4 regions of the Kitasatospora sp. NPDC057223 genome follow, and region 3 is predicted to be linked to each of the others. Evidence: riboswitches for the same ligand, from Rfam matches in the RefSeq annotation. Region 3 holds a riboswitch; each other region holds the start of a gene.
The links. Region 3 has a riboswitch for cobalamin ahead of cobN (cobaltochelatase subunit CobN). Riboswitches for the same ligand answer to the same signal wherever they lie in the genome.

Region 1: another riboswitch for cobalamin. It lies ahead of ACFUK0_RS20565 (cobalamin biosynthesis protein); the one in region 3 lies ahead of cobN (cobaltochelatase subunit CobN).
Region 2: another riboswitch for cobalamin. It lies ahead of ACFUK0_RS15975 (HoxN/HupN/NixA family nickel/cobalt transporter); the one in region 3 lies ahead of cobN (cobaltochelatase subunit CobN).
Region 4: another riboswitch for cobalamin. It lies ahead of ACFUK0_RS16690 (ribonucleoside-diphosphate reductase subunit alpha); the one in region 3 lies ahead of cobN (cobaltochelatase subunit CobN).

What each region holds. Positions count from the first base shown of each region.
Region 1 covers NZ_JBHUWW010000056.1:17,162-22,338, reverse strand. The annotation lists gene ACFUK0_RS20575 (putative cobaltochelatase) at 1-686, opposite strand, end outside; gene ACFUK0_RS20570 (cobyric acid synthase) at 739-2,262, opposite strand; gene ACFUK0_RS20565 (cobalamin biosynthesis protein) at 2,259-3,254, opposite strand; cobalamin riboswitch at 3,359-3,553, opposite strand; gene ACFUK0_RS20560 (helix-turn-helix domain-containing protein) at 3,796-4,506, shown strand; gene ACFUK0_RS20555 (alpha/beta hydrolase family protein) at 4,657-5,177, shown strand, end outside.
Region 2 covers NZ_JBHUWW010000037.1:34,558-39,734, reverse strand. The annotation lists gene ACFUK0_RS15980 (M24 family metallopeptidase) at 1-647, opposite strand, end outside; gene ACFUK0_RS15975 (HoxN/HupN/NixA family nickel/cobalt transporter) at 775-1,881, opposite strand; cobalamin riboswitch at 1,912-2,129, opposite strand; gene ACFUK0_RS15970 (ArsR/SmtB family transcription factor) at 2,213-2,596, shown strand; gene ACFUK0_RS15965 (Fpg/Nei family DNA glycosylase) at 2,624-3,433, opposite strand; gene ACFUK0_RS15960 (AAA family ATPase) at 3,510-4,484, opposite strand; gene aroQ (type II 3-dehydroquinate dehydratase) at 4,573-5,013, opposite strand; gene aroB (3-dehydroquinate synthase) at 5,010-5,177, opposite strand, start outside.
Region 3 covers NZ_JBHUWW010000048.1:802-5,978, reverse strand. The annotation lists gene cobN (cobaltochelatase subunit CobN) at 1-2,042, opposite strand, end outside; cobalamin riboswitch at 2,220-2,364, opposite strand; gene cobG (precorrin-3B synthase) at 2,433-3,788, shown strand; gene ACFUK0_RS18615 (precorrin-8X methylmutase) at 3,785-4,411, shown strand; gene ACFUK0_RS18610 (precorrin-2 C(20)-methyltransferase) at 4,408-5,177, shown strand, end outside.
Region 4 covers NZ_JBHUWW010000040.1:16,387-21,563, forward strand. The annotation lists gene ACFUK0_RS16675 (histidine phosphatase family protein) at 1-432, shown strand, start outside; gene ACFUK0_RS16680 (helix-turn-helix domain-containing protein) at 446-1,423, opposite strand; gene ACFUK0_RS16685 (GNAT family N-acetyltransferase) at 1,810-2,307, shown strand; cobalamin riboswitch at 2,470-2,610, shown strand; gene ACFUK0_RS16690 (ribonucleoside-diphosphate reductase subunit alpha) at 2,798-5,177, shown strand, end outside.

The sequences.
Region 1 (5,177 bases), on a different contig from region 3:
GCGAAGCCGGTCGGGTCGGCGTCGTGCGCGAGCCGGCGGCGGACGACCTCGGCCCGCTCCGACGGGTCGCGGGTGGCGGCGATCTCGACGGTGAGCCCGAACCGGTCGAGCAGCTGCGGGCGCAGCTCGCCCTCCTCCGGGTTCATCGTGCCGACCAGCAGGAACCGGGCCGCGTGCCGCACCGAGACGCCCTCGCGCTCGACGTACGAGCGACCCATCGCGGCGGCGTCCAGCAGCAGGTCCACGACGTGGTCCTGGAGCAGGTTGACCTCGTCGATGTAGAGCACGCCGCGGTGGGCCCTGGCCAGCAGGCCGGGCTCGTAGGCCTTGACGCCCTCGGCGAGCGCCCGCTCCAGGTCGAGCGAGCCGACGATCCGGTCCTCGGTCACGCCGACCGGGAGTTCGACCAGGTGGGCGGCCCGGGAGGCGGTGTCCGCGCCGTCGTGGGCGCCGTCCGGGCACTGCGGGTCGGGGGCGGCCGGGTCGCAGGCGAAGCGGCAGCCGCCGACGGTCGCGATGGACGGCAGCAGGCCGGCCAGCGCGCGCACCATCGTCGACTTGGCGGTGCCCTTCTCGCCGCGCACGAGCACCCCGCCGACGGCCGGCGAGACCGCGTTGAGCAGCAGCCCGAGCCGCAGGTCGGCCATGCCGACGATCGCGGTGAACGGGTATCGGACGTCACTCATTCGCGGTCCATCTCCTCTGTCAGGTCTTCGGCATCCGTACCCACAGAACTGCTCACGGCGCACCCGGCGGCACGAAGGGCAGCCCGTCCGCCGGGATCCCGCCCTCGATCAGGCGCCACAGCGCGCCGGTGTCGGCGTGCTCCTCGATCAGGTCGCCGAGCCGGTCCAGCCGGGCCTCGCGCGCCTCGGCGAAGCAGGTGTCCGGCGCCGGGACGAACGCGCGCCCGGCCAGCTTCGCCACCTCGCGCAGCAACTCCCGGCGGAACCCGTCGTTCTCCAGCGCGCCGTGCCAGGTCGTCCCCCACACCGATCCGTCCCGGCAGCCGTCCAGGCTCTGCCCGCGGCCATCGGAGAAGAACGGCTCCCCGCCCTCGACCGTGACCACGCCGTGGTGGATCTCGTAGCCCTCGACCCGCTGCCCGTAGGCCTCGCCGACCGGCCGGGCCAGCACCTTTTCGGCGCCGAACCGGACGTGCGCGGGCAGCAGGCCGAGGCCGCCGACCGCGCCGGCCTTCGACTCCACCTCGTCCACGATCTCCCGGGCCAGCATCTGGTACCCGCCGCAGACGCCCAGCACCGGCAGCCCGGCCGCGGCCCGCGCCCTCAGCGCCGGCTCCAGGCCGCGCTCGCGCAGCCAGGCCAGGTCGGCGACGGTCGCCCGGGTGCCGGGCAGGATCACCAGGTCGGCGTCGGCCAGTTCCTCCGGCCGGGTCGCCCAGCGGACGAGCACCCCGGGCTCCTGGGACAGCGCGTCCAGGTCGGTGAAGTTGGACAGCCGGGGGAACCGCACCACGGCCACCCGCAGCACGTCCGCGCCGTACGGGCCGGGGCTGTCCTCCCGGTCGACGACGGTGGAGAGGTCGAGCGAGTCCTCGGCGTCCAGCCACAGGCCCTTGAGCATCGGCAGGGTGCCGAGCACCGGACGGCCGGTCAGGCCGTGCAGCATCTCCAGGCCCGGCTGGAGCAGCCGGGCGTCGCCGCGGAACTTGTTGACGAACCAGCCGGCCACGTGCCGCTGGTCCTCGGCGGACAGCAGCGCCAGCGTTCCGTACATGGCGGCGAACACCCCGCCCCGGTCGATGTCGCCGACCACGACGACGGGCAGCCCGGCGGCGGTGGCCAGGCCCATGTTGGCGATGTCGCGGTCCCGCAGGTTGATCTCGGCGGGCGAGCCCGCGCCCTCGCAGACCACCACGTCGTACCGGCGCCGCAGGTCGGCCAGGCACTCCAGGGCCCGCTCCAGCAGGACGGGCTTGCGCTCGCGGTAGTCCATCGCGCCGACCTCGGCGACCGCCCGCCCGAGCAGCACCACCTGGCTGCGGCCGTCCGCGCCGGGCTTCAGCAGCACCGGGTTCATCGCCGCCTCGGGCTCGACCCGGGCGGCCTGCGCCTGCATCGCCTGCGCGCGGCCGATCTCGGCGCCGTCGGCGGTGACGAAGGAGTTGAGGGACATGTTCTGCGCCTTGAACGGCGCGACCCTGACGCCCTGCCGGGCCAGCCACCGGCAGATCCCTGCCGTGACCACGCTCTTGCCCGCGTCCGACGTCGTTCCGGCGACCAGCAGTGCCCCGCTCAATTCCGGCCACCCTCTCGTTGACTGCCTCGTTGCCCACCGACTGTCCGTAGGGCGTACCGCAGGGCGCCGTGCCCGGCCACCGTGACGCCGAGCGCCAGCAGGCCGACCCGGCGGGACAGCCGGCAGGCGCGCTCGATGTCGTCCACCCCGACCGGGCGCAGTTCGGCGCCGAGCACCGGCCGGTGCTCGACCCGCGCCCCGTACGCGAGGGTGCCGCCCAGCCGCACCCCGAGGGCGCCGGCGAAGGCGGCCTCGGCGCGGCCCGCGTTGGGGCTGGGGTGGGCGGCGCCGTCGCGGTGCCAGACCCGCCAGGCCGTGCCGGGCTCGCGAGCGGCGCAGACCGTCAGCAGGGCGGTGAGCCGGGCCCCCGGCCAGCCCGCCACGTCGTCGAGCCGGGCCGAGGCCCAGCCGAACCGGGCGTAGCGCGGCGAGCGGTGCCCGACCATCGCGTCCAGGGTGTTGACGGCGCGGAAGGCGAGCAGGCCGGGGGTGCCGGCCAGCGAACCCCAGACCAGGGCGTTCACCACGGCGTCGGCGGTGTTCTCGGCGACGGACTCGACCACGGCGCGGGCGATCTGCTGCTCGTCGAGGGCGCTCGGGTCGCGCCCGCACAGGTGCGGCAGCCGCTCGCGGGCGGCGGCGAGGTCGCCCGCGGAGAGCGCGCGGCCGATGGTCCGCGCCTCCCGGGTGAGCGAGGTGCCGCCGAGCACCGTCCAGGTCGCGGCGGCGGCCAGCGCCGCCCGGCCGGCGGGGAGCCGCCCGGCCGTCCGCTCGGCCAGCACGGCGCCGGCCGCGACGGTGCCGACGCAGAGCGCCGTGTACGCCGTGCCGGCGGCGCGGCGGTCACGCCAGAGCAGCCGCTCCAGGCGGCCGGCGGCGGTGCCGAAGGCGGCCACGGGGTGGCCGCGGCGGGGGTCCGCGAAGCGGGCGTCGGCGAGGTATCCGGCGACGGCTCCGAGGGCGAAGGCTGCGCTGCGGGTCAGCCCGCGCACGGCAGGGGCGACGCGGTTCGGCGGCGGGCTCGGTTCGACGGTGGCCGGTGGTCGGCCCGGGCAGCCTGCATGGCGTGCGTGTCCTCACTCAGGGTCCGCGCCCTGGATCGACGTACCGGGGGCGAGAGTCTCCTGGCTTCCGGGTCGGGCACGCCCGGGGCGTCCGCGGGCCCCGGGGGGCCGTGCTGACGCCTGTTCGAGTGTGCTCCCCGGTGACAGTGGCGGGACCGCGCCGGATTCGCACCGGCTTCCTCTGCATTGCCTCCGTTTGGCTGAAGGATCCCATCACGCTGTTCGACCGGGCGTCAACCGAGGTCGCGGAGGGTTTGGTCACACGCCGGGCGGGCACGGCGGGCGCGCCCGCAGCGGCGGTTGGGCGGCCGGCCGGCCGGCCCCGGGAACCGTCGCTACCTCCGAGTACGGTGCCCGCCGGGCCGTCGGGCTCTGGACGATCCGCCGGTCGCGCGGGTGGAGCCCGGGCCGCGCTTCGTGCGTTCGGAGCCTGGGGGCGCACCGGCCCCGGCCCGTACGGTCGTTCCCCATGCGACCCAGACAGCCCCACCTGCCGCCGGTCCCCTTCTCGCCCGCGGCGGCCAGGGCACACCGTGCCGGACTGGGCCTGACCCCTCAACAGGTGGCCGAGGGGATGGCCGCGCACGGGATCCGGCTGCTGCCCGGCCACGTCATCGGCTGGGAGAGCGGTGAGATCCGGCCGTCCGAGGAGGAGTTCATCGCCCTGGCCCGCGCCCTGTGGTGTCCGCCGGCGCAGCTGATGGGCGCCCGCCCGGCCTGCCTGCGCGACTTCCGGGTGGCCCGCGAGCTGGGCCGGGAGGAGGCGGCCCGCCGGATCGGCGTCCCGCCGCGCGCGTACGAACTGGCGGAGGCCACCGGCAGCTGGAACGGCGACGAGGACCAGACGTACGCCCTGGCCCAGGTGCTCGGGCTGACCCTGCGGGACGTGCCGGCCGTGCTCGGGCGCGGGGACGAACTCGAACAGCGGCTGCGCCGGTGCGTCGACGGGCGCTGGCAGGCGCAGGTCAAGGCGATCGGGCGGATCGTCCCGGTGCCGCGGGAGACCCTGGCCGCCGTCCTGACGGACCTCCAGGAGGAGCAGCAGGTCACCGCCCACTGGGGTGCGGGCAGCTGGGGGTCCGCCGCCCCGGCGCAACCTGAGCCGCCCCGGCGTGACCGCCCGCTCGCCGAGCGCTTCTGGGAGCTGCTGGCGGGGCAGCACACCGGGATCCCGGTCTGACCGGCGCCGGCGGCGAGCCGGCGTTCCGTGCCCCGGACGGCCCGCACCGGTGGCCGCCCGCCCGCGCGGCGAGTGGACTGGTGTGTGTATGCAACCGGGCCGCGGCCGGCGAGGCGGCGGAGCGGCAGGCACCAGAGCGGGGAGAGCGATATGCGTTGGGGAACCGCAGCCGTCGTGGCGGCAGCCGCAGCCGGGACGGGCGTCGCCGTGCTGGCGCTCGGCCGCAGGGTCTCCGAGCGGGCGGTGCACCCGGGGGCGGGCGGCGCCCCGAAGGGCGCCGCGCAGGTACGGGTCACCGGCCTGGCGGCCGGCCGCGTCACGCTCACCCGGACGCCGCAGAGCGCCCGCCCCGGCCGCTACGCCCTCGAATGGGGGGCGGACGGTCACGCGGTGGTCGGGGACGTCCTGCAGAGCTCCCCGCAGGGCGTCACCCGCCGTCTGGAGCGCGCCGACGGCGCCCCGGAGCCAGGTACCGCCGTCCGGCTGACCCCGCGGGTGTACCGGGGCGACCCGGGGACCGCCCTCGGGCTCCCGTTCATCGAGACCGCCGCCAACGGTGAGGGCGGCGCGCTGCCCGCCTGGTACGTGGACGGCAAGCGCGGCATCTGGGTGCTGCTGGTGCACGGCCCGGGCGCCGACCGCGAGCAGACGCTCTGCGCGATGCCCCAGCT
Region 2 (5,177 bases), on a different contig from region 3:
TCCTCGACCCGCCGGTCGGTGGGCTGGTGGCTCGCCTGCCCGGAGTGGCTGCCGGTGCCGACGGAGACCGGGAAGGCCGCCCGGTCGGCGCCGTGGTCGATCATGCGGCGCTCCAGCTCCATCGCCAGGTGCCGCTCGGTGCGCCCGACCAGGATCGATTCGAGCAGCTCGCTGAGCGCCTGGTCGGCGATCTCGGCCGCGATCCGCAGGTCGGCGATCTCGTGCTCGTCCTTGATCACCCGCATCCGCTCGACCACCCGGCGCGCGTCCGCCAGCCGCACGCCCTCGGCGACGGCCGCGACCGCGCGGTGGCGGCTGACGGTGAGGTCGTGCTCCTCCACCGCGAGGTCGCCGACCCGCAGCCGGGCGGCCGCCTCGGCGGCGGCGAGCGCGGTGTCCGCGCCGGCCGTCACCTGGAGCTGGGTGAGGTCCTCGCCGAGCAGGTGCTCGCCGGTGTCGTCCGGCGGCAGGTCGTCCGGCAGCGCGAGCAGGGCGCGCTCCCTGGTGAGCAGCAGCGTCGCCCCGCAGGGGGCGCAGCCGGTCAGGTAGCGGACGTTCGCCGGCCGGGTGATCAGAGCCGCGTCCGTCCCCGACGCGCTGCAGTGTTCCCTCAGACGCTCCCGCCGGCCCGCGTACGCATCAGACATGGGTCGAGCGTACGGAGCCCGGCGCCGGTTCGCCCGCCGAGCAGGCCGGACGGGCGGACGCGTCGGCTGTCCGGCCGGGCTTCGCGGGCCCGCTCAGCGGGGCGGCGGCCTGAGCGCGGGCGTCCGGTCAGGACGGCGACCAGCGCTGTTCGATCCTGCCGAGGCGCCAGTACGCGATCGCCGCCGCCCAGACGACCACGAAGAGTCCGACGATCACATAGCCCACGTTGTCGAGCGACAGGCCGGCGACGAAGCCGGACACCGGGTCGGTCAGGTCCAGCTTCTCGTGCAGGACGCTGACCAGCTCGATCGTGCCGATGATGAACGCCACCGCGATCGACAGGCCGGTGATGGTCAGGTTGTAGTACACCTTGCGCACCGGGTTGGAGAACGCCCACTGGTACGCGAAGTTCATGAACGTCCCGTCCAGCGTGTCGAACAGGCTCATCCCGGCCGCGAACAGCAGCGGCAGGCAGACGATCGCGTACCAGGGCAGCCCCGCGGCGGCGCCGCTGCCGGCCATCACCATCAGCGTCACCTCGGTCGCGGTGTCGAAGCCCAGGCCCAGCACCATCCCGACCGGGAACATCTGGCCGGGGCGGGTGATCGAACGGGTGGCCCGGTTCAGCACCCGGTTGAACAGGCCGCGCGCGTTGAGGTGCTCCTCCAGCTCCGCCTCGTCGTAGCGGCCCGCCCGCATCGCCCGGAAGACCCGCAGGATGCCGAACAGCGCGGCCAGGTTCAGCGCGCCGATCAGGTACAGGAACGCACCGGAGGCGCTCGTGCCGAGGACGCCCAGCCACTGGTGGGTCGGCGAGTCCTCGTCCATCAGCGTGTTCGCCAGCTGGGCGCCGCCCGCCACCAGCGCCGCCATCAGGACCACCATCGAGGAGTGCCCGAGGGCGAACCAGAAGCCCACCGACACCGGGCGCTTGCCGTCCGCCATCAGCTTGCGGGTGGTGTTGTCGATCACCGCGATGTGGTCGGCGTCGAAGGCGTGCCGCATGCCGAGCGTGTAGGCGGTGATGCCGAGGCCGACCCCGAACACCTGGGTGCCGACGGCGTACTCGTGCGGGGCAACCAGGAAGAACAGCGTCCCGAAGGCCGCCACGTGCATCGCCAGGATCACCGCCATCAGCCCGGCCGTACGGACGGTGTCCTCGCGTCGCCAGCGGAACGCCGGCAGCGCGGGCGCGGCCGCCACCGGGGCAGCTTCGATTTCGGGCAGGGTCATCTGCGGATCACGCTCCAGCACCTCGTGGATCACTTCGTGAGATGCCGTGGCCGGTCTCCTGGCTGACAGGGTCCGAACTCCTCCGCACGGGCCTTCCCAGGCGCCCGACGGCGCCCAGTGACCACCCGGCCCCGACGGGGCCGGGAGGGTGCGGAGACTCCCTGATCACAGTGGCGAGGGCCGCGCCGGTCTGGGACCTCTGAAGGTCCGTCACCGGCTTCCCGAACACCACGGCGGGCAACACCGTACGGGGCGTCAGGTGACGCTTGCAAGGCTGCGCACCTGCGCAGGTGTCCAGGATCACATGCCCTGGGCTGCGACAATGGCACGCATGCATCTCGTACCGGCCGAGCGCGCGGGCCACCGGACCATCGACGGACACCGGGTCTGCGAAGCCATCGCGGCGATCGGCGACACCGCTCACGTCCGCACCTGGGCCGACCGCTTCTCCCTGCTCGCCGACCCCGGGCGGCTGGCCCTGCTGCTCGCCCTGCACCGGGCCGGGCCGCTCGCCGTCAGCGACCTCGCCGTGGCCACCGGCATGCGCGACCCCGCCGTCTCGCAGGCCCTGCGGCTGCTGCGGACGGCCGGCGCGGTCGCCGGGGACAAGGACGGCCGGGTGGTGCGCTACCGGCTCGTCGACGAACAGCTCGGCGCGCTGCTGGCGCCCTGCACGGCGGCCGAGCACACCGAACCCGGCTCGGCCACCGGCTGAGCGCCCCCGCCGGGAGCGCCGCCCCCGTCAGGCCTGCTGGCAGCGCGGGCACCAGAACAGGTTGCGGGCCGCGTGCTGCTCGGTGCGGACGGCGGTGCCGCAGACCAGGCAGGGCATCGCGGCCCGCCGGTAGACGTACACCTCGCCGCCGTGGTCGTCCACCCGCGGCGGGCGGCCCATCGCCTCGGGGGTGTGCTCGGGGCGGACGGTGTCGATCCGGCCCGCGTCGACGCCCTCGTGCATCAGGGCGACCAGGTCGGCCCAGATCGCGTCCCACTCGGCGCGGGTGAGGTCGCGCCCCGCCCGGTGCGGGCTGATGCCGAGCCGGAAGAGCACCTCGGCGCGGTAGACGTTGCCGACGCCGGCCAGCACCTTCTGGTCCATCAGCAGCGCCGCGACGGTCGTGCGGCTGGCCGAGATCCGCCGCCAGGCGAGGCCCGCGTCGGCGTCCGCGCGCAGCGGGTCGGGGCCGAGACGGGCGTGCACGGCGGCCTTCCCCGCGGCGGTGAGCAGCTCGCAGGTGGTGGGGCCGCGCAGGTCGGCGTACGAGTCGTCGTTCTCCAGCCGCAGCCGGACGAGGCCCACGGGCGCGGGGGCCGGGCCCTCGGCGAACGTGAAGCCGCCGTACAGGCCGAGGTGGATGTGCAGCCAGGCGCCCTCCTCGAAGCCGAGGAACAGGTGCTTGCCGGTCGCCTCGGCCTCGGTCAGCAGCTGTCCGTCGATCAGCTCGGCGTCGGCGGCGAACCGCCCCTGCGGGCTGGAGACCCGGACGGGGCGTTTGCCGAAAGCGGTGAAGTTCTCGGCGGCCAGGCGGTGGATGATGTGGCCTTCGGGCACGGGCGCAGCTCCCCCGGTGGATCAGCAGGACGGGTCCAGTGTCCCAGCCGGCACTGACAGGGCGGGCGGTCCGGATCTAGTGCACGGGGTGGCCGAGCAGGCGGGCGAGGATGACCCGGTCCAGTGCGGCGGCGGTGGCGCCGACGTCCAGCTGGGAGTTGTCGATGATCGGCAGGCCCGAGTTGTACCAGCCGGCCATCCGCCCGTGGATCCGGGCCACCTCCTCGTCGCTGAGGCGCCGGTTGCCGCTGCGGCGGGCGTTGCGGGCGAGGACGGAGTCCAGGCCGGGGAGCAGGACGACGGGGATCATGCCGGGGCCGATGTGGCGCTTCCAGCCGCCGAGGCCGATGGCCGGCCGGTCGGGGAACACGGCGTCGTCGATGATGCAGGAGATGCCGTTGGCGAGGTAGTTGCGACACGCGAAGCCGCAGGTGCGCCGGGCCAGCCGGTACTGGGCCTCGGAGGCGTTGTTCCAGCCGGACTGCGGGTTGGCGAAGCCGGACTGCACCCACTCCCGCACGTCGTCCAGGCTGATGTGCGCGGTCGGGCTCGGGCGCCGCTCGGCCCAGTGCCGGGCGACGGTGGTCTTGCCGGCGCCGGCCGGGCCGATCAGCAGCACCGCGATCGGGCCGCCGGGGGCGTGCGGCTGCGGCGGGTGCGCCGGGAGCTGGACGGGCGAACCGGAGGGCAGCAGGAAGTGCCCGGTCGCGGCGGGCGGCGACGCGGCGGGCGCCGTCACGGCACCCGGCCGGTGCAGCGAGGGGCTGCCGTGCGGGTACGGGGGCGGCGACGCGGCGGGGCCGGGCGCGGCCACGGCGGGCGGCGCCGCGACGACGGCCGGGGCGGCCGGCGGGGCGGCGGCCGGTACCGGGGCGGGCACGACGACCGGGATGGCCACGGTCGCGGTCGGCACCGGTGCGGGCACGACGACCGGGATCGGCACGGTGGCGGGCGGTTCGGCGACCTGCGGCGCGGGTGCCGCGGCTGCGGACGGCCCGGGCGGGTCCACCGGGCGGGGTGGCAGCTGTGCTCCCCCTGCGTACTGCGTCACGGTCACCTCCCGACACCGTCTCCGACACCGGACACTACACGTCGGCCCGGCAGCGGGCACAGTCCGCCGCCGGGCCGTTGATCTTGCGTCAGCGTGTGGTGAGCTGCTCCGCGAGCGCGCGCAGGGCCAGCTCGTAGGAGCCGAGGCCGAAGCCCGCGATGGTGCCGGAGGCCACCGCCGCGATGACCGAGGTGTGCCGGAACTCCTCCCGCGCGTACGGGTTGGAGATGTGCACCTCGATGAGCGGCGCCGTCCGCTGGGCGGCGGCGTCGCGCATCGCGTACGAGTAGTGCGTGAAGGCACCGGGGTTGATCACCACCGGGGTCCGCTCGTCGGCCGCCCAGTGCAGCCACTCGATCATCTGCTGCTCGGAGTTGGTCTCCTTGACCTCGACCTCGAAGCCGAGCTCCTTGCCGAGCACGGTGCAGCGCTCGACCAGCCCGGCGTACGAGGTCGCCCCGTAGACGTCGGGCTCGCGGCTGCCGAGGCGGCCGAGGTTCGGGCCGTTCAGCACCAGCACCCGGGTCACGCCGAGACCTCCGCGTACGCGGCGGCCAGCAGCGACGGGTCGGGGCCCTCCAGGACGGAGGTCCTGGCGAGGCCGTCGAGGACGATGAAGCGCAGCAGGTCGCCGCGCGACTTCTTGTCGATCTTCATCGCGTCCAGCAGCTTCGGCCAGGCGTCGCCGCGGTA
Region 3 (5,177 bases):
ACGTGCAGCCCGTCGCGGATCTGGGCGTCCTTGACCTCGCAGAGCCAGCCGTCGACGTGCAGCAGGAAGTCGTCGAAGCCGTCGTCCTCGGGTCGCTCGTCCAGTCCGAGGTCGTGGTCGAGGCGGGCGGCCTGGATCAGCGTCCAGATCTGGGCCCGGACGGCCGGCAGCTTGGCCGGGTCCATCGCGGCGATGTTGGCGTGCTCGTCGAGCAGCTGCTCCAGGCGCGCGATGTCGCCGTAGCTCTCGGCCCGGGCCATCGGCGGCACCAGGTGGTCGACCAGGGTGGCGTGGGCGCGCCGCTTGGCCTGGGTGCCCTCGCCCGGGTCGTTCACCAGGAAGGGGTAGACCAGCGGCAGGTCGCCGAGCGCGGCGTCCGGGCCGCAGTCGGCGGACAGCGCGGCGGTCTTGCCGGGCAGCCACTCCAGGTTGCCGTGCTTGCCGAGGTGGACGACCGCGTCGGCGCCGAAGCCGCCGTCCTCCTGCGCCGCCGCGATCCAGCGGTAGGCGGCCAGGTAGTGGTGCGAGGGGGGCAGGTCCGGGTCGTGGTAGATCGCGACCGGGTTCTCGCCGAAGCCGCGCGGCGGCTGGATCAGCACGAGCAGGTTCCCGGCCCGCAGGCCGGCCAGCACGATGTCGCCGTCGGGGTTGCGGCTGCGGTCGACGTACAGCTCGCCGGGCGCCGGGCCCCAGTGCCGCTCGACCTCCTCGCGCAGGCCGGCGGGCAGTTCGGCGTACCAGCGCCGGTAGTCGGCGGCGGGGATGCGGACGGGATTGCGGGCGAGCTGGTCCTCGGTCAGCCAGTCCTGGTCGTAGCCGCCGGCCGCGATCAACGCGTGGATCAGCGCGTCGCCCTCGTGAGAGTCGTCGCCGTCGGCGGCGGGCGCGAGACCCGGCAGCGCGTCCGGGCCGTCCAGCGGGCCGAGGTCCATGCCCTCCTCGCGCAGCCGGGTGAGCAGTCGCATCGCGCTGGCCGGGGTGTCCAGGCCGACCGCGTTGCCGACCCGGGCGTGCTTGGTCGGGTACGCGGACAGCACCAGCGCGAGCCGGCGCTCGGCGGCCGGGATGTAGCGCAGCCGGGCGTGCCGCACCGCGATCCCGGCGACCCGGGCGGCGCGCTCGGGGTCGGCCGCGTAGACGGTCAGGCCGTCCTCGTCCAGCTCCTTGAAGGAGAACGGGACGGTGATCAGCCGGCCGTCGAACTCGGGGACGGCGACCTGCGTCGCGGTGTCCAGCGGGGAGAGGCCGTCGTCGCTGGCCTCCCAGGCGGCGCGCGACCAGGTCAGGCAGAGCGCCTGGAGGATCGGCCGGTCCAGCGCGGCGAGCGCGCCCGCGTCCCAGGCCTCCTCGTCGCCGCCGGCCGAGGCGTCGGCCGGCCGGGTGCCGCCGGCCGCCAGCACGGTGGTGATGATCGCGTCGGCCGTGCCCAGCTCGGCCAGCAGCCCGGGCTCCGCGCCGCGCAGCGAGGAGCAGTACAGCGGCCGGGGCCGGGCGCCCTTGTCCTCGATGGCCCGGCAGAGCGTCTCGACGAAGGCGGTGTTGCCGCTCATGTGGTGGGCGCGGTAGTAGAGCACCGCGATGACCGGGCCGTCGGCGTTCTCCGCCGTCGCGGTGCGCTCCAGCGGCCCCCACTCGGGGGCGGAGGCGGGCGCGGCGAAGCCGTGGCCGGTGAGCAGCACGGTGTCGGACAGGAAGGCGCCCAGTTCGGCGAGGTTCGCCGGGCCGCCGTGGGCGAGGTAGGCGTGCGCCTCGGCGGCGATGCCGGCGGGGACGGTGGACAGCTCCATCAGCTGGGCGTCGGGTGCCTGCTCACCGGTCAGCACGATCACCGGGCGGGGCCCGGCCAGCAGCGCGTCCAGGCCCTCCTGCCAGGCGCGGCGCCCGCCGAGCAGCCGGACGACCACCAGGTCGGTGCCCTCCACCAGCGCGGGGAGGTCGTCGGCGGTCAGCCGGGCCGGGTTGCCGAGGCGGAACGGGACGGGGCCCTCGGCGGCCCGGGCACTGAGCAGGTCGGTGTCCGAGGTCGACAGAAGCAGGATCATGCGAAGGCCCTCCCGGCCTCGATGGACCCCTCCTGCCCGGTACGGGCAGTGAGGGCGGGCACGGGCACGAGCAGGGGCGGCGGCACCGGGGTGAGCCCGGGCGCAGGCATGCGGCGGCGCATAGGTCGAGCCTTCCTCGGGGTCCGCGCCCCGTGGGGTGTCCCCCCGGCCGGAGACCGGGGGAGAGTCGAGGACGGCAGGAGTTCCTGGCTCCCACGGCGGTGAACCGTGGTCACAGTGGCGGGACCGCACCGGGTTTGCACCGGTTTCCTCCCCTTTGCGCCGTCTCTGGCGTGAGCGGACCACAAGGATCCGCCCGGGAGCATAGTAGGCGCTGGGGGTGATCCACGGGACAGAGCGTCCGGTCGGATCATCGGTATGCTCGCGGCCATGTCACCCTCGACCGACCCCGCCGCCCAGGGCTCCGGCGGGCCCGACCGGGCCCGCGAGGACGCGTGCCCGGGGACCCTTCGCCTACATACGGCCGACGACGGGGCCCTCGCCCGAGTCCGGCTGCCCGGCGGACTGCTGACGGTGGATCAGGTACGGGTGCTGGCCGACGCCGCCGAAGGGCTGGGCGACGGCTCGCTGGAGACCACCTCGCGCGGCAACGTCCAACTGCGCGGCCTGCCGGACGACTGCGGCTCACAGCTCGGCGCCCGGCTGCGCGCCGCCGGCCTGCTCCCCTCCGACCGGCACGAGCGCATCCGCAACATCGTCGCCTCGCCGCTCGCCGGTGTCGACGGCAACGGCCATGCGGACACGACGACTTGGGTCCGCGCGCTGGACGCGGCCCTGTGCGCCGCCGACTGGACCACCGGCCTCTCCGGCCGCTTCCTGTTCGCCCTCGACGACGGCCGGGGCGACGTCGCCGGGCTCGACGCCGATGTGACATTGATCGCAACCCCCGACGGCGCGGCACTCCTGCGCCTGGGCCGTGCCACCAGGGCCTTCGAGGTGCCGGCCGCCGAGGCCGTACCGGCCGCGCTGCTCGCCGCCGAACGCTTCCTCGCCCTGCTGCGCAGCACCGGCACCCGGGCCTGGCGGATCCGCGAGGCCGACCCGGACGGCACCCTGCTCACCCTCCCCGGCCTGCCCGTACGCACCCTGCCCGCACTTCCCGGCACCCTGCCGCAGGCCGGCCCGGTCGCCGGGCCCTGCGGCCGGTACGCGCTCTGCGCAGGGCTGCCCTTCGGCCGGGCCACGGCCGCCGGATGGCGGCTGCTCGCCGACGCCGCCGAGGCCGGCGCGGGCAGCCTGCGGGTCACCCCGTGGCGGGGCGTGGTGATCCCCGGACTCCCGCCGGACGCCGCCGGCCCCTGGGCCCGGCGTATCGCGGCCGCCGGCCCGGGGCTCGACCCGCACTCCCCGTGGGAGGGGGCGATGGCCTGCACCGGCACCCCCGGCTGCGCCAGGTCGCTCGCGGACGTCCGGGCCGACGCGGCCCGCGCCCTCGCCGCTGACGGCCCCGCCGGGCAGCGGCTGCTGCCCGTGCACTGGTCGGGCTGCGCCCGCCGGTGCGGACACCCCGCGGGGGAGTGGGTGGACGTCCTCGCCACGGGGGACGGTTACCAGGTGTCCGTCCGCCCGGGCCCGCCGCAGGATCCCCCGCGGTCGGTGGAACAGCAGTCGGTGGAACAGCGGCCGGTGGAACAGCCGGCAGTGGAACAGCCGGCAGTGGAACAGCCGGCAGTGACAACGCAAGAGATGGCCGAAGCAGTGGCCCGGGCCCGGAGGACGAAGTGATCGAGTACGAGAAGGACGGGGCGGCCATCTACCGCGAGTCCTTTGCCACCATCCGGGCCGAGGCCGACCTGGCGGGCCTGCCCGCCGACGTCTCACAGGTCGTGGTGCGCATGATCCACGCGTGCGGCATGACCGACCTGGTCGAGGACCTGCTCTGGTCCCCGCGCGTCGTCGCGGACGCCCGCGCGGCGCTGCGGGCCGGCGCGCCGGTCCTGTGCGACGTGTCGATGGTCGCGAGCGGGGTGACCCGCAAGCGGCTGCCCGCCGACAACGAGGTCATCTGCACGCTCTCCGACCCGTCCGTCCCCGAGCTGGCGAAGCGGATGGGAAACACCCGCAGCGCCGCCGCGATGGAGCTGTGGCTGCCCCGGCTGGAGGGCGCGGTGGTCGCCGTCGGCAACGCGCCGACCTCGCTGTTCCGGCTGCTGGAGATGATCGAGGCCGGTGCCCCGCGCCCGGCCGCCGTGATCGGCGTGCCGGTCGGCTTCATCGGCGCCGCCGAGTCCAAGCAGGCCCTGGCCGAACACCCCTCCGCCCTGGAGCACCTGGTGGTCCGCGGCCGCCGCGGCGGCAGCGCGATGGCCGCCGCCGCCATCAACGCGATTGCGAGTGAAGAAGAGTGACGGACAACCAGTCGAAGCCGGGCCGGCTCTACGGGGTCGGCCTGGGCCCGGGCGACCCGTCGCTGGTGACCGTCCGCGCAGCCGAACTCATCGGCAAGGCGGACGTGGTGGCGTACCACAGTGCCCGGCACGGCCGCTCGATCGCCCGTTCGATCGCCGAACGTTATCTGACGCCCGGTCAGATCGAGGAGCGACTGGTCTACCCGGTCACCGTCGAGACCACCGACCACCCCGGCGGCTACCGGGGCGCCATCGACGAGTTCTACGAGGAGGCCGCCGCCCGGCTGGCCGCCCACCTGGACGCCGGTCGCGACGTGGTGGTGCTCGCCGAGGGCGACCCGCTCTTCTACGGCTCGTACCAGCACATGCACAAGCGGCTCGCGCACCGCTACCCGACCGAGGTGGTGCCCGGCGTGACCTCGGTCAGCGCCGCCGCCGCCCGGCTCGGCCGGGCGCTGGTGGAGGCCGAGGAGGTGCTGACGATCCTGCCCGGCACGCTGCCGGAGGAGGAGCTGGCGGCCCGGATCGCGTCCACCGACTCGGCCGTGATCATGAAGCTCGGCCGGACCTTCCCGACCGTCCGCCGCGCCCTGGAGCGGGCCGGCCGGCTGGCCGACGCCCAGTACGTCGAGCGCGCCACCATGGACGGCGAGCGGACGGCGCCGCTCGCCGACGTCGACCCGGACAGCGTCCCGTACTTCTCGGTCGCCGTCCTGCCGAGCCGGATCGGACTGCCGACGGACACCGCCCGGACCGCCGGGCCCGC
Region 4 (5,177 bases), on a different contig from region 3:
GGGCTGGGCGCGGTGCCCATCTCGCTGGCCGTCCGCTACGACGAGCGGCTGCGGGACCGCGAACTCGGCGTCCTGGAGATGCTGACGAGAGCGGCGATCGAGGCGAAGCATCCGGAGGAGGCGGCCCGGCGGCGCAGGATGGGCGAGCTGTACTACCGGCCGCCGGGCGGGGAGTCCTGGTCGGACGTCGCGCTGCGGGTCCGCAGCTGCCTGCGCGACCTGGCCGAGCAGGAGGACGGCCGCCCGGTGCTCCTGGTGGCGCACGACTGCACGGTGCTGATGCTGCGCTACGCGCTGGAGCGGCTCACCGAGCAGCAGCTGCTGGAGCTGGAGCAGGTCCGCAACTGTTCGACCAGCATGTGGCGGGCGGCCGGCGGGCGGCTGCGCCGCGAGCAGTGGAACGGGACGGAGCACCTCGCCGCCGGCCGGTGAGCGGGCCGGGCGGTCAGACCCGCAGGCCCGGCTCCCCCGCCCAGGCGCCGCCCGCGAAGGTGCGCCGGTAGGCCAGTGGCGTGGTGCCCAGCCACCGGCCGAAGTGGTGGCGCAGCGCGGCGCCGTTGCCGAAGCCGCAGCGGGCGGCGATGGCGTCCACCGGCTCGGCCGTGCCCTCCAGCAGGCGCTGCGCGAGCAGCAGCCGCTGGCCGGTGAGCCAGCGGTGCGGGGTGGTGCCGGTCTCCTGCTGGAAGCGGCGGGCGAAGGTGCGCGGGGACATGTGGGCGCGGGCGGCGAGCTGGTCGACCGTCCACTCCTGGTCGAGGTGGTGGCGCATCCAGTCGAGCAGCCCGCCGAGTGAGGCGCCGTCGTCCTCGGGGAGCGGGCGGGCGACGAACTGGGCCTGGCCGCCCTCGCGGTGCGGGGCGACGACCATCCGGCGGGCGATCCCGCGGGCGGTCTCGGCGCCCTGCATGCGGCGGACGAGGTGCAGGCAGGCGTCGATGCCGGCGGCCGTGCCGGCCGAGGTGATCACCGGGTCGGCGTCCGTGTAGAGCACGTCGGGCTCGACGGTGGTGCGGGGAAAGCGCCGGGCGAGTTCGGTGGTGTACCGCCAGTGGGTGGTGGCGCGGCGGCCGTCGAGCAGCCCGGCCTGGCCGAGCAGGAAGGCGCCGCTGCAGATGGAGAGGACCTTGGCGCCGCGGTCGACGGCTGCCCGGAGCGCGTCGACCACGGGCAGCGGGTAGGAGTCGCGCAGGCCGGTCGCGGTGACGATCACCAGGTCGGCCGTGGCCAGCCGCTCGGGGCCGTGCGGTACGTCCACGGTGAAGCCCGCGTGGGTGCGGTGCGGGCCCGGGTGGGCGCCGGCGATCGCGAAGTCGTACACCGGCAGGCCCTCCTCGCTGCGGTCCAGGCCGAAGACCTCGCAGGCCACGCCGAGTTCGAAGGGGTGGACCTCTTCCAGGACGACGGCGACGACGTTCTTGAGCATGCCGTCCAGCATGCCGTGCGGGCCGGGCCGGGCGCCAGGGTCGGGGTGGCAGTATTTCGATGCAATCCTGCGTTCCTGCCACTCGTGGCGCCCCGGACGCGCCGTCAGAGTGGAGTCATGGACTCCTCGGCGCTCACAGGCGCGCTCTCCCTGCTCGGTGCCGTCGGCGGCTTCGGCCTGCTCGGCGTGCTGATCGGCCGCGACGTGGACCGCAACAGCCGGCACGGCCGCGACAACTGGCACCGGCCCACCGGCTACCCGGCCGACCCCGGCACCCCCGACCGGCTGCACGGCGCCCCCGGCCCGGCATCCGAGCCCCTCGCCGGCACCCTCCCGGCCGGCACCCTCCCCGCCGCCGGCGACCTGCCCTCCGGCACACTGGCGCCATGCACATCGTCATCCGCCACGCCCGCGAAGAGGACCTCCCGGGTGCGGGTGAGGTCTGCGTCGAGGCCTTCGTCGGGGGCGGCCACACCGCGCCCGACGGCCCCTACGTCGACCTCCTGCGCGACACCGCCCGCCGGGCCCGGGAGGCCGAACTCCTCGTCGCGGTCGACGGCGGGCCAGGAGGACAGGTCCTCGGCTGTGTGACCTTCGCCGCGGGCGGCACCGTCTGGGCCGACGTCGCCGAGCCGCACGAGGGCGAGATCCGGATGCTCGCCACGGGCGCCCCGGCGCGCGGCCGGGGCGTCGGCGAGGCGCTGGTGCGGGCCGCGCTGGCCCGCAGCGGCGCGCTGGGCCTGACCGCGATGGCGTTCTCCACCCGGCCGGACATGCACGCGGCACACCGCCTCTACGAGCGGATCGGCTTCCGCCGCGCGCCCGGGCGGGACTGGTCACCGGCCCCGGGAATTGACCTGCTGGTCTACAGCAAGGCCCTCTGAAGGCACCGGACGGACACCCGCAGCCACCGGCGCGCGGGGGGTGCCCGAACGGCCCGCACGGGCCCCGGAAAGCCACGTCAAGGGCCCCTCCGGGATGACTCCACACCACTCGCCCACTCGAACAAACGATCGGCGCGACACAACATGTGGTGGTAACAAGGATCAGCGGCACTAGATGTATGCTCACTCCTGCTGTCGAACGCAGGGGAACCCGGTGCGAATCCGGGACTGCCCCGCAGCGGTGAGCGGGCTGTTCCCAAGGCCCCGCGAGTCCGAATACCTGCCGACGGCGTGCCACACGGCCTCCCCGCAGAGGCCCTGCAGCACGGCAACACTTCCGGGCCTCGCGGGCGGGCCGGGGAGACACCGTCGCGCGACGCCACCCGGCACACGCGCCGTGCTCCCCTGCCCCCGTACGGCCCGGTGACCTTGAGTCGTCCGCCGATCGCCGCCAGGAGAGAGCGCCTTGACCACCGCTGCCTCAGCCACGCTGCCCGCCCAGGGTTCCAGCACCTCCGCACCGTCCGACCCGACGGTGTCCGACCCGGGCGGAGCGCTCCTGCGGCTGCTGACCGACCGCAGCGCAGACCTGCCCGAGGTCGACCCCGGCCACGTCGCCGCCGCCGCCCTGCGCGGCCGCCACGCCGGCTCCGACTTCGCGGAGCTGCGCGGGCTGGCCGTCGAGGCCGCCGCGTCGATGATCGCCGAGGACCCGCAGTACTCGAAGCTCGCCGCCCGCCTGCTCGCCCTGGAGATCGCCGACGAGGCCGTCGGCCAGGGCGCGGTGTCCTTCTCCGCCTCGATCACGGTCGGCCACGCCGAGGGCCTGATCGGCGACACCACGGCCGCGTTCGTGGCCAAGCACGCCGACACCCTGGACGCCCTGATCGACCAGAGGGGCGACGACCGCTTCGAGTACTTCGGCCTGCGCACCGTCCAGTCGCGCTACCTGCTGCGCCACCCCATCACCCGCAAGGTGATCGAGACCCCGCAGCACTTCCTGCTCCGCGTCGCGTCCGGCCTGGCGGTCGGCGACGACGAGCAGTCGGTGCGCGAGGTGTCCGAGCTGTACGCGCTGATGAGCGCGCTGTCCTACCTGCCGTCCTCGCCGACGCTGTTCAACTCGGGCACCAAGCACCCGCAGATGTCCAGCTGCTACCTGCTGGACTCGCCGCTGGACAACCTGGACTCGATCTACTCGCGCTACGCGCAGATCGCCCGGCTGTCCAAGCACGCCGGCGGCATCGGCCTGTCCTACAGCCGGATCCGCTCGCGCGGCTCGCTGATCCGCGGCACCAACGGCAAGTCGAACGGCATCGTGCCGTTCCTGCGCACGCTGGACTCCTCGGTCGCGGCGGTCAACCAGGGCGGCCGGCGCAAGGGCGCGGCCTGCGTCTACCTGGAGACCTGGCACGCGGACATCGAGGAGTTCCTGGAGCTGCGCGACAGCACCGGCGAGGAGGCGCGGCGCACCCACAACCTGAACCTCGCCCACTGGATCCCGGACGAGTTCATGCGCCGGGTGAACGCCGACGCCGACTGGTCGCTGTTCTCCCCCGCCGACACCCCCGAGCTGGTCGACCTGTGGGGCGCCGACTTCGACGCCGCCTACCTCGCCGCCGAGGCCGCGGGCAAGGCCGTGCGCACCATCCCCGCGCAGACCCTCTACTCGCGGATGATGCGCACCCTGGCGCAGACCGGCAACGGCTGGATGACCTTCAAGGACGCCTCCAACCGCGCCGCCAACCAGACCGCCGTCCCCGGCCGGACCGTCCACTCCTCCAACCTCTGCACCGAGATCATCGAGGTCACGGACGATTCCGAGACCGCCGTCTGCAACCTCGGCTCGGTCAACCTGGGCGCGCACGTCGCCCCCGGCGCCACCCCCGCCGACCTGCTGAACGCGATGGACTGGGACCGGCTGGACACCACCGTCCGCACCGCCGTCACCTTCCTCGACCGCGTGGTGGACATCAACTTCTACCCGACCCCCGAGGCCGGCGCCTCGAACTCCCGCTGGCGCCCGGTCGGCCTCGGCGTGATGGGCCTTCAGGACGTCTTCTTCCAGCTCCGCCTGGACTTCGACTCCGCCGAGGCCAAGCGGCTGTCCACGCTGATCGCCGAGCGCATCATGCTGGTCGCCTACGAGCGCTCCAACGAGCTGGCCGAGGAGCTGGGCCGGCACGAGGCGTACGCGGAGACCCGCGCCGCCCGCGGCCAGCTGCACATCGACCACTTCGAGACGGCCCCGCAGTGGGCGGAGCGCTGGGACGCGCTGCGCGCCAGGATCGCCGCCACCGGCCTGCGCAACTCGCTGCTGCTGGCGATCGCGCCGACCGCCACCATCGCGTCCATCGCGGGCGTGTACGAGTGCATCGAGCCGCAGGTGTCCAACCTGTTCAAGCGCGAGACCCTCTCCGGCGAGTTCCTCCAGGTCAACCCGTACCTGGTCCGCGAGCTCAAGGAGCTGGGCGTCTGGGACGCCCAGACCCGGGACGCGCTGCGCGAGGCCAACGGCTCCGTGCAGGAGCTGAACTGGCTGCCCGTCGAGGTCCGCTCGCTGTACCGCACCGCGTGGGAGCTGCCGCAGCGCGCGCTGATCGACCTGGCCGCCGCCCGGCAGCCGTACATCGACCAGAGCCAGTCGCTGAACCTCTTCATGGCGGCGCCGACCATCGGCAAGCTCAGCTCGATGTACGCGTACGCCTGGAAGGTCGGCCTGAAGACCACGTACTACCTGCGGTCGCGCCCGGCCACCCGGATCGCTCAGGCCGCCTCCGGCGCCGCCCGCGCGGCCGCCCCGGCCCCGGTGTCCGTGCCGACGCCCACCCTCACTCCGGAGGAGGAGGCAGCGCTCGCCTGCTCCCTGG